Regions from separate parts of the Streptomyces sp. NPDC030840 genome, predicted to be linked through region 1. Evidence: riboswitches for the same ligand, from Rfam matches in the RefSeq annotation. Region 1 holds a riboswitch; the other holds the start of a gene.
The links. Region 1 has a riboswitch for cobalamin ahead of ACZ49J_RS31550 (CbtB domain-containing protein). Riboswitches for the same ligand answer to the same signal wherever they lie in the genome.
Positions count from the first base shown of each region.

Region 2: it holds a riboswitch for cobalamin, as region 1 does, so the genes downstream of both, ACZ49J_RS10680 (cobalamin biosynthesis protein) here and ACZ49J_RS31550 (CbtB domain-containing protein) in region 1, are expected to answer to the same signal.

Region 1 is NZ_JBVIEE010000018.1:82,900-87,412, forward strand. It holds gene ACZ49J_RS31540 (acyl-CoA dehydrogenase family protein) at 1-1,044, opposite strand, end outside; gene ACZ49J_RS31545 (CbtA family protein) at 1,217-1,978, opposite strand; gene ACZ49J_RS31550 (CbtB domain-containing protein) at 2,004-2,237, opposite strand; cobalamin riboswitch at 2,274-2,414, opposite strand; gene ACZ49J_RS31555 (histidine phosphatase family protein) at 2,561-3,139, shown strand; gene ACZ49J_RS31560 (four-helix bundle copper-binding protein) at 3,441-3,821, opposite strand; gene ACZ49J_RS31565 (DUF6479 family protein) at 4,040-4,402, shown strand.
Region 2 is NZ_JBVIEE010000004.1:62,875-67,387, reverse strand. It holds gene cobN (cobaltochelatase subunit CobN) at 1-192, opposite strand, end outside; gene ACZ49J_RS10685 (cobyric acid synthase) at 189-1,697, opposite strand; gene ACZ49J_RS10680 (cobalamin biosynthesis protein) at 1,694-2,635, opposite strand; cobalamin riboswitch at 2,746-2,886, opposite strand; gene ACZ49J_RS10675 (hypothetical protein) at 3,007-3,228, opposite strand; gene ACZ49J_RS10670 (inorganic phosphate transporter) at 3,248-4,483, opposite strand.

The DNA of each region.
Region 1 (4,513 bases):
CGCGGAGCCCTCCTTGAGGGCGCCGGCCGCGGCGACGACCTCCATGAGCCAGGCGTAGGCGTCGCGGCGCGCCTCGGAGCCGTAGACCTTGACGGCGGACGCGTCCTGAGGGGTGAGCGTGCCCTCCTGGACGGCGTTCACCATCTGCCAGTTGAGCAGCTTCATCGCGTCCAGCTTCGTGTGGGTCTGGGCCAGGCGGCGGCGCACCCAGGGCAGGTCGATGACGCGGCGGCCGTCGGCGAGTTTGGTCTCCATGGCCCAGCGCTGCACGTTGTGGAGGGAGCGGATCGCCATGGTGCCGTGGGCGGCGAGGGTGACGCGTTCGTGGTTGAGCTGGTTGGTGATCAGGCGCCAGCCCTTGTTCTCCTCCCCGACGCGGTGGGAGACGGGTACGCGGATGTTCTCGTAGTAGCTGGCGGTGGTGTCGTGGGAGGCGAGGGTGTTGATCAGGGTGCAGGAGTAGCCGGGGTCGGTGGTCGGGACCAGGAGCATGGTGATGCCCTTGTGGGGCGGGGCGTCCGGGTCGGTGCGGACGGCCAGCCACACCCAGTCCGCGGTGTCGCCGTTCGTGGTCCAGATCTTCTGGCCGTTGACGACGTACTCGTCGCCCTCCCGTACGGCGCGCGTCCTGAGCGCGGCCAGGTCGGTGCCCGCGTCGGGCTCGCTGTAGCCGATCGCGAAATCGATCTCGCCGGAGAGGATGCGCGGCAGGAAGTACGCCTTCTGCTCCTCGCTGCCGAACTGCATGATCGTCGGGCCGACCGTGTTGAGCGCCATCAGGGGCAGGGGGACGCCCGCCTGGGCGGCCTCGTCGAAGAAGATGAACTGCTCCATGGGGGTCAGCCCGCGTCCGCCGTACTCCTTCGGCCAGCCGACTCCGAGCCAGCCGTCCGTGCCGAGACGGCGGAGGGTCTCGCGGTAGAAGCGCTTCTGGGAGGCCGGGTCGCCGTACCGCGCGTACGCGTTGTCCGGCACCAACTTGGCGAAGTAGGCGCGCAGTTCGGTGCGCAGCCGCTGCTGCTCGGGCGTGTATTCCAGATGCACGGCGCCTCCTGGCTCCCCAAGGCCGGACCTGACGGCGCACACCGTAGAACGTGTTCCAGTAATTGGGAACACGAGGGAGCGACCGGGAGGGACAGGACAGGAGAAAGGCCCCCGGTCACCCGGGGGCCTTTCTCCCGCGCCCAACAGGTCAGTGCGGGACGCGCTCAACAGCTCAGTGCGGGACGGGAGTCGCCGGAGCGGCGGCCCCCTGGCGCCCCGCCGTGCGCGGAGCCAGCACGCGTTCCGCGAGCAGCCCGAAGAGCAGACCGTACGCGGTCCACAGGGTCACCTGGATGGCGAGGGCGGCCAACCGGTACTGCCACAGCAGGGTGCCGGGGAAGCCCTCCGGGACGTTGTCGTACGACGGCAGGAAGGCGTACGCCAGGCCGACGACGAGGACGAAGAACGCGCCCGCCGCGACGGTGGCGTTCCAGTTGCCCAGGCGTGGCGCGAGGCGCTTGCCCAGGACCACCGCCCCGACGGCCAGCAGAACGCTGAGCACGACCATCAGGAAGTACAGCGTGGTGCGCTGGTCGAGGGTGTCGGGGTCGCCCACGGCGGGCGGATTGGCGGGGTACTTCAGGAACGGGACCACATAGACCGCGACCAGCCCGGCCACCGCCAGGAGCAGCGCGCTCGCGCGCGGCCCGAAGCGGCCGATGCGGCCGAGCGCGAAGCAGTACGCGAGGGCCGCGATGCCGCCGAACGCGACCCCGTACACGAGGACGCCGGTGGACAGTCCCGCCGTGGACTGCAGGGTGCGGCTGACGAGTTCCTCGCCGCCGTGTTCGTGGGCGTGGGCCTCCTCGAACGCGATCGCCTGGTCGACGCGTGGTTCACCCAGGAAGTAGGCGACGACGAGGGCGAGCAGGCCCGCGGCGAGTCCCGCGAGCATGCCGCGCACCAGGAGGTTCCTGACCGTTGCGGAGTTCATCGGCTCGTGAGCTTCCTCGCCGCCGTCAGTGGCAGGGGAAGCCGAGCAGGTGGCGGGCGTCGTGCACCCATTCGTGGACACCCTCGCCGGACACGAGGGAGGTGGCGCCCTGTTCGGCGCCGACGAAGTAGAGCAGGACCAGCATGAGGATGCCGAAGAAGACCGCCCAGGGGGCGATCGCTCCGATCGGCAGCTTGGCCGGAACCGCGGTGGGAGCGGCGGGGGTTGCGGTCGGCTGGGCGACGGCGGACTGCGCCATGGCAGGACCTCCTGGGGGAACTCGCGTCCCGTCTCGGTGGTGCACAGGACGACGGCCACGGGTCTGACTTGCCCTGCCGTCACCGCACTTGGCGGGTGCGGATCGTGCTGGGCTTACAGTGGCGCGACCGTGCCGGATTCTCACCGGCTTCCGTCGACCGTCGTCAATATCGACGAGAAGGTACCGCGAAGTGAGGTTCCGGCCAAGGGCGCATGGGTGGCGCACGGCGTGCGGGTGAGCTGGTCACACCACGGCCCGATGGTCATGTCCCTTACAGGGCAAGGGGGTTGGGTGCACAGGTGGCCGGATCGGGAGAGCGTGAAATGACGAGCCGAGTGATGTTGATCTCACCCGCGATGAACGCGGCGCTGCGGGAGGCCCGCTTCGACGACGGATGCCCGCTCGACCCGTCCGGGCTGCGGGCGGCGACGGCGAACTCGGGCACCCTGAGGTCCCCCGACCGGGCCTGGGCCTCCCCCACGGTCCGCTGCCGCGAGACCGCTGCCGCGCTCGGGCTGGACATCGGGGGGACGCCCGGGCCGGCCGGTCTGGACGTGGGGCGCTGGCGCGGGGCGACGCTCACCGAGGTGAGCGCCGACGAGCCCGAGGCGGTGGCCCGTTGGCTGACCGACCCCGAGTCCGCGCCGCACGGCGGCGAGTCGGTGCGGGCGTTGTGCGACCGGGTGGCACTGTGGCTCGACACGGCCGCCCGGGGCGACGGCCGGACGGTCGCCGTCGTCGAGCCCGACGTCGTACGGGCCGTGGTGGTACGGGTGCTGGGGGCGCCGGAATCCGCGTTCTGGCGCGTGGACGTGCCGCCGCTGACGGCCACCGAGTTCAGCGGGCGGGGCGGGCGCTGGAACGTGCGGGTCGGGGGGCCGCCGCTCGCGGGAGCGTCCTGAGCGGGGCGGTCGGCGAGGATTCATTTCGCCCCCGCCGCCCCTACCCGTCCCCTCCCCAGGGGCTGCGCCCCTTCGACCCGCCGCGGGGCTCCGCCCCGGACCCCGGTTCGGGGGCCAGCCCCCGGACCCCCGCTCCTCAAACGCCGGAGGGGCTGATTTTCGCGGCCGGGGCTGAGTTCCCTGGCCGGGGCTTGGGTTTTCAGCGAGGGCAGGTACATCCGGCCCGTCCGGCGTTTGAGGACGAGGCCGTCAGGCCGACAGCCGGGTCCGGGGTCGCCGAGCCTGGCGGCAGCCCCTCGCCTCAGGCAGCGAGTGTCGCGAGGAAGTCCGTGCAGGCGCGGGCGCAGTCGCGGCAGGCCTTCGCGCTGTCCTCGGCACCGGGGTGGGCGTCGAAAGCGTGCGCGCACTCCAGGCACACCTCCCGGCACCACTCCACCTGGGCCCGGAGGGCGGCCTCGTCCTGGTGGGTCTGCTCGGAGAGCACCCGGCACGTCGCGTCGCACACCTCGGCGCACATGATGCCCTTGCGCCGCACACGTTCCTGGTCCCTGGGCCCGTCCGGGTCGGCGAGGCTCGCGCGCAGGGCGCACGCCCGCGCGCATTCCGTGCACGCCTGTGCGCACGCGAAGCGGTCCTCGAGGAACCGGAAGAGCTCCTGCTGAGAAGTCGTCGTCGATGTCACACCGGGCGGGTAGCCGAGCCGGAACCCGTCAAACCACGCCCGCGGAACGGGTGCGGCGCGGGCGGCCGTGCTCGCGCGCCCTCGGCCGCCCGTGTTTCTCTCACCGCCCACCCGGGCACCCGTGCGCCTCCCGGGTCACCGCGGGAATGCCGCTCGACGACGTGCGGATTCCGCGCGCTGAGCCGGTTCACCGATGCCCGCGAGGGTATTCGTCACATATGAGTATGGAATGGGTGCATTTTGCCGCAGGGGGAAGCGCACTGGTCGGCCTCTGGTCGGTCATCATGGGCGTGATCGTCGTGGCCCTCCTGGGCGGCGCCTTCTGGATGGGCAACCGCGTACGCAGCCGTGAGCCGCGCCGGCCCAGCCCGGAGGAGCAGCCCCGGCTGCCCGAGGGCGGCCCGGTCCATGAGGAGCAGCACAACCTGGAGCCCGACGAGATACCCCGAAGCGATCTGCGGCTCACGCCCTACCAGGTGCACGGCAACCTGGGCTCCCGGCCGACCGTGTCCAAGCGGCGGTCGCGCTGGAGCAAGGGCAGCAGCGGCTCCTTCGGCAGCGGCGGCCTGGGCGCCCACTGAGGCGACCGGAGCGCACGCCGAGACCCACACGGGGCCGGGCTTCGGCGCCCACCGCGGATCCGCCGCACCCCCGCTCCATGCCGCACACCATGACCGCACACAGGGAGGGTG
Region 2 (4,513 bases), on a different contig from region 1:
GGCCAGTCCGTCCTCCCAGGCGCGCTTGCCGCCCAGCAGCCGTACGACGGCGACGTCCGCGCCCTCGATCAGCCCCGGCAGTTCCTCCGCGACATCGACCCGCGTCGGGTTGCCGATCCGGTAGGAGGCACCGGAGGCCCGGGCCGCCAGCAGATCGGTGTCGGCGGTCGACAACAACAACACTGTGCTCATGCGGGCGCTCCCGGTGGAATGAAAGGCAGTCCTTGCGGCGCGCCCGACTCGATGAGCCGCCACAGCGCGTCCGTGTCCGCGTGTTCCTCGATCAGGTCGCCGAGCCGGTCGAGCTGTTCCTCGCGCAGCGCGGCGAACGACGTGTCGGGGGCCGGTACGAAGCGGCGGCCCGCGGCGGCGGCCACCTCCCGCAGGAAGGCCCGCCGGAAACCGTCCGACTCCAGCGAGCCGTGCCAGTGCGTGCCCCAGGTCTGGCCGACCCGGCAGCCGTCCAGGAACGGCTCACCACCCACGACGTCGGCGACCCCGTGATGGATCTCGTACCCCTCGACCCGCTCGCCGAGGGCCTCCCCCTCCGGCCGGGTGAGGGTCTTCTCGCGGGCGAACCGCACCCGCACGGGCAGGATCCCCAGCCCGTCGACGCGGCCCAGACGGCTCTCGACCTCGTCCTCGATGTGCTCGCCGAGGATCTGGAAGCCGCCGCAGACGCCGAGGACCGGGCGTCCCTCCGCGGCCCTGCGGACCAGGGCGTCCGCGAGCCGGCGCTCCCTGAGCCACTGGAGGGCCCGTACGGTTCCGCGCGTACCCGGGACCACCACCAGGTCGGCGTCCGTCAGCTCCTCCGGCCGGTCCACGAAGCGCACGACGACACCCGGCTCGGCGGCCAGCGCGTCCACGTCGGTGAAGTTGGACATGAGGGGGATGGCGCAGACGGCGACCCGGAGCACGTCCTCACCCACCGGAGGGGCGACGTTCGACTCCCGTACCGTCCCCCGCAGGGAGACCCTCAGCCCGTCCTCCTCGTCGATCCCGAGCCCGTGCCGGAAGGGCAGGACGCCGTACGTGTGGCGGCCGGTGAGCCCGTGCAGCATGTCCAGGCCGGGTTCCAGCAGGGACACGTCCCCGCGGAACTTGTTGACGAGGAACCCGGCCACCAGGGCCTGGTCCTCGCGCGACAGCAGGGCGACGGTCCCGAAGAAGGACGCGAAGACGCCGCCCCGGTCGATGTCGCCGACGACGAGGACGGGAAGCCCGGCGTTGCGGGCGATGCCCATGTTCACGATGTCGGTCCGCCGCAGATTGATCTCGGCGGGAGAACCGGCGCCCTCACAGATCACCGCGTCATACGTGCCCCGCAACTCCGCGAGGCAGTCCAGCACGGTGCCGAGGAGCTGCTGCTGCCGCCCGCCGTGGTAGCCGCGCGCGCTCAGCTCGCCCACGGGCTTGCCGAGGAGCACGACCTGACTGCTCTGCTCCCCTCCCGGCTTCAGCAGCACGGGATTCATCAGCGCGGTCGGCTCGACCCGGCAGGCCTGGGCCTGCATGGCCTGCGCCCGCCCGATCTCGGCACCCTCGCGCGTCACGAACGAATTGAGGGACATGTTCTGCGCCTTGAACGGCGCGACCTTGACGCCCTGCCGGACCAGCCACCGGCAGATCCCGGCGGTGACGACGCTCTTGCCCGCGTCCGAGGTGGTGCCGGCGACGAGAAGACCCCCGCTCATGCCTTCCGCCCCCTCGCGACGAGCCTCACGGCGACGGCCGCCCCCAACGCGAGCCAGCTCACCCGCCGTGACAGGCGCACGGCCCGTTCGATGTCGCCCACCTCCACGGCACGCCCCTCCCCGTTCAGCACGGGCCGATGCTCCACACGTCCGCCGTACGACAGGGTCCCGCCCAGCCGCACCCCCAGGGCACCCGCGAACGAGGCCTCCACGGGACCGGCGTTGGGACTCGGGTGCCGGCCCGCGTCGGCTCGCCACGCCCGAACGGCCCCCCGGGGATCGGGGCCCGCCACGGCGGCGAGGACGGCGGTGAGCCGGGCCCCCGGCCACCCCGCGAGGTCGTCGAGCCGGGCGGAGGCCCAGCCGTAGCGCCGGTAGCGGGGCGACTTGTGGCCGACCATGGCGTCGAGGGTGTTGACGGCCCGGAACCCGAGCAGCCCCGGCACTCCCGCGACGGAACCCCACACCAGGGCTCCCACCACGGCGTCCGACGTGTTCTCGGCGACCGACTCGACGACGGCCCGGGCGATCCCGTCGGCGTCGAGGGCCTGCGGGTCCCGCCCGCACAGATGCGGCAGCCGCGTCCGGGCGCCCTCGACGTCCCCCGTCCGCAGGGCACGCCCGATGGTCCTGGCCTCGCGCGCCAGCGAAGTACCCCCGACGACGGCCCAGGTGGCCGCGCCGGTCAGAGCGACGGAGGCGGCGGACGACGTTCTCACGGCACCAGCGGCGGCGGCTCCGAACGTGACGGCGCCACCGGCGCACACGAGGGTGTGCAGCGCGCCCCACCCGCGGTGGTCCCGCCACAACACCCGCTCCACGGCACCCGCGGCCCGCCCGAACACGGCGACCGGGTGCCCCCGGCGGGGATCGCCCAGGAGCAGGTCACCGAGGAGCCCGGCGGCGGCGCCGTACGCGAACACGCGATCGGCACGCATCGGTTCAGCCGACCGCTGTGGCCGCGGGTTCCGGCAGGGCGGTGGTGCTGACACTCAATCGGCAGCCGAGCATGGCGATATGTCCTCACTCAGGGTGTCCACGCCCTGGTTCGACGAGACCGACGGCGAGAGTTCCTGACTCCCGGGGATGGCTACCCCGGTCACAGTGGCGGGACCGCGCCGGACTTCCACCGGCTTCCTCTTCTGCCGCCCGTACATGGCTCCGGCAGTCCACCACGGGGTTGGAAGGGGCGTCAACTTGCCGTTGACCTGCGAAGGGAGAGTGTGCTGAGGCCCACATACGAGTGGGGTGCGGGACGGTGATCCGTCCCGCACCCCACTGCTTGGCGTGTCTCTGTCGTGTGCCGGTGTCAGGCCACGATCAGATAGATCCCGTACGCCACCGCCGCCGCGCAGGCGGCGAAGCACGCGTACGCCGCCGTCGTGGCGAGAGCCGCCGAGTTGCCGGAGGCCGTGGCCGTCTCGCGCTTGGAGAGGCCGACGATGCCGAGGGTGAAGAGGCCGACGAGGGCCACGGTGACCACGAGGCTGACTCCGAACACGGAGCCGAGGGCTGCCCAGTCGATGTGCATGGTGGTGTGTTTCCCTTGCTCAGAGAGCGGGCGCCGACGACTTCGCCGGGGTGTCGGCGGAGACGGTGGCGGTGGCCGCGAGGTCGTCGGTGAGCGGGCCTGCCGGGGGCGGGGTGACCGCCGCGATGGCCGTGGTCACGACGCCGGCGGGCTCGTCGGTGTCGTTGACGTTGGTGTGGTCGACCACCTCGCGGCGCGAGAGCAGCCAGATGGCGGCGCTGGACGCGACGAGGAAGACGGCGACCAGCGTCGTGCCCCAGGTGCCGAAGGAGGTCACCCACTCGGCTCCGGCGCCGACCACGGCCGCGGCCGGGAGCGTCAGGCCCCAGGCGACGAACATGCGGGTGGCCGTGGACCAGCGGACCACACCGCCCTTGCGGCCGAGCCCCGCGCCCATCACCGCGCCGGAGACGGAGTGCGTGGTGGAGAGGGAGAAACCGAGGTGGGAGGAGGCCAGGATGACCGTCGCCGCGCTGGTCTGGGCGGCGAAGCCCTGCTGCGGCTGGAGGTCGGTCAGGCCTTTGCCCATCGTGCGGATGATGCGCCAGCCACCCAGGTAGGTGCCGAGCGCGATGGCGACACCGGCGGAGAGGATGACCCAGACCGGCGGGTCGGAGTCGGGGGCGATCGCGCCGCCGGCGACCAGGGCCAGGGTGATGATGCCCATCGTCTTCTGGGCGTCGTTCGTGCCGTGGGCCAGGGAGACCAGGCCGGCCGAGGTGATCTGGCCGGCGCGGTAGCCCTTGGACGTGGCCTTCTCGTGGGCGTTCTTGCCGAGGGTGTACGTCAGCCGTGAGGCGAGCATCGCGGCGATGCCCGCGACCAGCGGCGCCGCGACGGCGGGGATCAGTACCTTCGTGACGAGGACGTCACCGTGCACCGCGCCCAGGCCGGCCGAGGCGACGGTCGCGCCGATCAGACCGCCCATGAGGGCGTGCGACGAACTCGACGGCAGTCCGACGAGCCAGGTCAGCAGGTTCCAGAGGATGGCGCCGACCAACGCGGCGAAGATCACTTCTGGTCGTATACCGGTCTCGTCGACGAGACCTTTCGAGATCGTGTTGGCGACCTCGATGGAGAGGAACGCGCCGACAAGGTTGAGCACGGCGGACATGGCCACCGCGACCTTGGGCTTCATCGCGCCGGTCGAGATGGTGGTGGCCATCGCGTTGGCGGTGTCGTGGAAACCGTTCGTAAAATCGAACGCGAGCGCGGTGACGACCACGATCGCGAGGATCAGCGAGAAGTTTTCCATTTACCCGGGCTTCTTTCGGACGTCAGTGGC